2 regions of the Streptomyces sp. NPDC007162 genome follow, and region 1 is predicted to be linked to the other one. Evidence: riboswitches for the same ligand, from Rfam matches in the RefSeq annotation. Region 1 holds a riboswitch; the other holds the start of a gene.
What was found. Region 1 has a riboswitch for cobalamin ahead of ABZ646_RS11210 (CbtB-domain containing protein). Riboswitches for the same ligand answer to the same signal wherever they lie in the genome.
Positions count from the first base shown of each region.

Region 1 (2,377 bases):
GGACGGGCCGCGCACATCACCCTGAACCGGCCGAAGGCCATCAACGCGCTGTCGCACCCCATGGTGCTGCGTATCGCCGAGGCCCTGACGGACTGGGAGCACGACCCGGCCGTCGAGACCGTCGTCATCACCGGGGCGGGGGAGCGCGGCCTGTGCGCGGGCGGTGACATCCGCGCCGTCCATGACGACGCCCGCGACGGCGACGGCACCGCCGCGGCCGCGTTCTGGCGCGACGAGTACCACCTCAACGCCCGGATCGCCCGCTACCCCAAGCCCTACGTCGCCGTCATGGACGGCATCGTCATGGGCGGCGGGGTGGGGATCTCCGCGCACGGCGGGATCCGGATCGCCACCGAACGTTCCCGGATCGCCATGCCGGAGACCGGTATCGGCTTCGTCCCCGACGTGGGCGGCACGTACCTGCTCAGCCGGGCCCCCGGCGAACTGGGCACCCATCTCGCCCTGACCGGCGCCGGGATCGGCGCCGCGGATGCCGTGCTGTGCGGACTCGCGGACCACCACGTGCCGTCCGGCTCCCTCCAGGCGTTCGCCGCCGACCTCGCCGAACTGCCCGTCCCCGAGGCGCTCGCCCGCCACGTGCGGCCCGCACCCGAAGGGCGACTGGCCGGTCACCGGGACTGGATCGACGCCTGCTACGCCGCCGACACCGTCGAGGAGATCGTCCGGCGGCTGCTCGCACACGGTGAAGCGGCGGCGAAGGAGACGGCGCACACCCTGCTCGGCAAGTCCCCGACGGCACTGAAGGTCACCCTTCGGGCACTGCGCCGGGCCCGGCAACTGGACACGCTGGAGCAGGTGTTGGACCAGGAGTACCGGGTCTCCTGCGCGACCCTGACCACCCCTGACCTGGTGGAGGGCATCCGCGCCCAGGTCGTCGACAAGGACCGCGCCCCGCGCTGGTCCCCGGCCGCCCTCGGCGAGGTCACCGAGGCTGCCGTGGACCGCTTCTTCGCCCCGCTCGGCGCACGCGAACTGGGCCTGGGCCGGCCCTGAAAAATCCACGAAGGGCCCGGAGCGGAGCCGCCCGCCGACCGCCCACCGGGCGCGAGAGGAAGATCACGCCTGGTGACGCGGTCTTGGCCGTCCCTCCGCCACGCGGTACGGTCTGTCGGTATCGACGACGGCGAGACGGAAGCCGGTGGGAATCCGGCACGGTCGCGCCACTGTATGCAAGAGCCCCCGGGCCCTTGTGAGTCAGACCCGTGGCTGTCGTCCTGTGCACCACCGAGATGGGACGCGAACTCCCAGAGGAGGTTCTGCCATGGCGCAGACCGTCGCCCAGCCGACAGCCACCACCCCCGTCGTGCCCGCCAAGCTGCCGCTGTCCGCGATAGCTCCCTGGGCGGTCTTCTTCGGCATCCTGATGCTGGTCCTGCTCTACTTCGTCGGCGCCGAGCAGGGCGCCACCTCCGTGTTCAACGGCACGGACGTCCACGAGTGGGTGCACGACGCCCGCCACCTGCTCGGCTTCCCCTGCCACTGACGCGAGGGACGCCGTTCAGCCCATGAACTCCGCAACGGTTCGACACCTCCTGGTGCGGGGCATGCTCGCCGGCCTCGCCGCCGGCGTGCTCGCCCTGGTGGTCGCCTACCTCCTCGGCGAGCCCTACGTCGACAAGGCGATCAGCTTCGAGGACGCCCACACGCACGAGCACGAGATGGTGGTCGTCTCTCGCTCCCTCCAGTCCACCGCGGGCCTCGCCACCGGTGTCCTGGTGTACGGGGTCGCCTTCGGCGGCATCGCGGCCCTCGCCTACTGCTTCGCCCTCGGCCGCGTCGGCCGGTTCGGTCCACGGGCGACCGCGCTGCTGCTGTCCGGCTGCGCGCTGCTCGCCGTGTACGTGGTGCCGTTCCTGAAGTACCCGGCCAACCCGCCGTCGGTGGGCGACCCCGACACCATCGGCAGGCGCACCACGCTGTACTTCCTGATGATGCTGCTGAGCGTGCTGCTGGCGGTCGCCGCCACCCTCCTCGGCAAGCGCCTGCGGGCGAGCCTCGGCACCTGGTGGGCGACCGTGCTCGCGGTGGCCGCGTTCGCCGTCGTCGTCGGGCTCGCCTACCAGTTCCTGCCGGTGGTCAACGAAGTCCCGAAGGACTTCCCGGCCACCCTGCTGTGGCGGTTCCGGCTCTCGGCGCTCGCCATCCAGGTGGCGCTGTGGAGCGGATTCGGCCTGCTGTTCGGCGAGTTGGCCGAGCGACAGCTCAACCCGAAGCCGGCGAAGGCCACGGCCGCCCGGCGTACCGTGCCCGCCGCGCACTGACCGACCCACCGGACGCGAGGGCCCCCGGCACCGTCCGGAGGCCCTCGCGCGTTCGGCGCACCGTCCGTCGCCGCCCTCCTGCACCGGGACCGAAG
Region 1 is NZ_JBEYFC010000067.1:22,483-24,859, reverse strand. It holds gene ABZ646_RS11215 (enoyl-CoA hydratase/isomerase family protein) at 1-1,014, shown strand, start outside; cobalamin riboswitch at 1,107-1,246, shown strand; gene ABZ646_RS11210 (CbtB-domain containing protein) at 1,283-1,504, shown strand; gene ABZ646_RS11205 (CbtA family protein) at 1,527-2,282, shown strand.

Region 2 (2,377 bases), on a different contig from region 1:
CGCTCGGCACCTACATCGGCGGCTGGCGGATCATCCGCACCATGGGCACGGGGCTGACGGACCTCCAGCCGCAGCAGGGCTTCGCCGCCCAGACCAGCGCGGCCACCGCCATCCTGGCCTCCTCCCACCTCGGCTTCTCCCTCTCCACCACGCACGTCGTCTCCGGTTCCGTGATGGGTGCGGGCCTGGGCCGCAAGGGCGGCACCGTCCGCTGGTCCACCGCGACCCGCATGGTCGTCGCCTGGGTGCTCACCCTCCCGGCGGCCGCGTTGGTCGGTGCGCTCGCCGAGTCCGTGACGGACCTCGGTGACTGGGGCACGGCCGCCGTCGCCGTCTTCCTGGTGGCCGCGAGCGCCACGATCTGGAAGCTCTCCCGCCGCGAGGTCGTGGACAGCAGCAACGTCGTCGGCACCGAGGAGCCGGCCGGTGTGGTGACCACGGCGATCGCCGCCGTCACCCCGCCGCCCGCGGGCACGGTGACCGAGGGCCTCACGGCCACCATCCCCTCCCCCGCCGCTCCCGCGACCGACCCCGCCGCCACCGTCTGACCCCGAGGAACACAACCCGACATGAACATCGACTGGGCAGCCATCGGCTCCGTCTTCGGCGTCAGCCTCGTGGCCACCGTGGGTCTGGTGACCCTCTTCACCCTCGGCATCAAGGGCCTCTCCGCCCGCGAACGCGCCACCGCGCAGGGCAACTCCGCGACCCTGGCCGCGACCGCCGCCTGCGTCTGCTTCGCGGCCTGCACGGCAGCCGTGGCGTACGGCATCCACCTGATCGTGGCGAAGGCCTGAGCCGCGACCGCACCGATCTCGACAGCGGCCCGACCCAAGGCCGCCAGGCTCCGCCCCGACCCGTTCGCGGCGGAGCCTTCCGTCTGCCCCAGGAACCCCGCCGGACCACCGGTGTGGGCCTTCCCACACACTCCCCACGCAGGTCAACGGCAAGTTGACGGGTCTTCCGGGGGCGTGGTGGACTGCCGGAGCCATGTACGGCGGCAAGAGAGGAAGCCGGTGTGAATCCGGCGCGGTCCCGCCACTGTCACCGGGGTAGCCATCCCCGGGAGCCAGGAACTCTCACCGCCGGTCTCGTCGAACCAGGGCGCGGACACCCTGAGTGAGGACATATCGCCATGCGCGGCTGCCGACCGAGGTGCAGTAACCGGCCCGTACCCGACCCCGCGGCCGGCTGAGCCGATGGGTGCCGATCGCGTCTTCGCGTACGGCGCCGCCGCCGGCCTTCTCGGTGACCTGCTGCTCGGCGATCCGCGCCGGGGGCATCCCGTCGCCGCGTTCGGGCGGGCGGCCGGGGCCGTGGAGCGGGTGCTGTGGCGGGACCACCGCGGCTGGGGCGCGCTGCACACCGCGGTGTGCGTCGGCGGCGCCGTGACTCTGGGTGCCGTGGCCCAACGGGTGGTACGGCCGTCCACCGCCGCGTCCGTCGCGCTCACCGCTGCCGCCACCTGGGCCGTCGTCGGCGGCACTTCTCTCTCCCGTGAGGCCCGGGCCGTCGGACGGGCCCTGGAGGCCGGGGACGTCGAGGCCGCCCGGTCCCGGCTGCCGCATCTGTGCGGGCGGGATCCGCAGGCACTGGACGCCGGCGGGATCGCGCGGGCGGTCGTGGAGTCCGTCGCCGAGAACACCGGCGACGCGGTGGTCGGCGCGCTGGTGTGGGGGGCCGTGGGCGGAGTGCCGGGGCTGCTCGGGTTCCGGGCCGTCAACACCCTGGACGCGATGGTCGGACACAAGTCGGCCCGCCACCTGCGGTACGGGTGGGCCTCGGCACGGCTGGACGACGTGGCGGGCTGGCCGGGGGCGCGGCTCACCGCCGTACTCGCCGCCGTGGCCGGGGGCGACGCCAAGGGCGCGGTACGGGCCTGGCGGGCCGACGCCGCGAAGCATCCCAGTCCCAACGCGGGGCCCGTGGAGGCGTCGTTCGCGGGGGCGTTGGGGGTGCGGCTCGGGGGGACGTTGTCGTACGGGGGACGGGTCGAGCACCGGCCGGTGCTGAACGGGGAGGGGCGAAGCGTGGAGACCGGGGACATCGAGCGGGCCGTGCGGCTGTCACGGCGCGTGGGGTGGCTGGCGCTGGGCGCGAGTGCGGCCGCGGCCCTGTTGCGGGGACGGGCCGCGAGGCGCGCCGGGAGTTCCTCGTGAACGGCGGCGGGCTGCTGGTGGCCGGGACCACCTCCGACGCCGGCAAGAGTGTCGTCACCGCCGGCGTCTGCCGGTGGCTCGTACGCCAGGGCGTCAAGGTCGCGCCGTTCAAGGCGCAGAACATGTCCCTCAACTCCTTCGTCACCCGCGAGGGCGCCGAGATCGGGCGGGCGCAGGCCATGCAGGCGCAGGCCTGCCGGATCGAGCCGACCGCGCTG
Region 2 is NZ_JBEYFC010000146.1:2,204-4,580, reverse strand. It holds gene ABZ646_RS19230 (inorganic phosphate transporter) at 1-548, shown strand, start outside; gene ABZ646_RS19225 (hypothetical protein) at 570-797, shown strand; cobalamin riboswitch at 958-1,100, shown strand; gene ABZ646_RS19220 (cobalamin biosynthesis protein) at 1,200-2,159, shown strand; gene ABZ646_RS19215 (cobyric acid synthase) at 2,156-2,377, shown strand, end outside.
Region 2: it holds a riboswitch for cobalamin, as region 1 does, so the genes downstream of both, ABZ646_RS19220 (cobalamin biosynthesis protein) here and ABZ646_RS11210 (CbtB-domain containing protein) in region 1, are expected to answer to the same signal.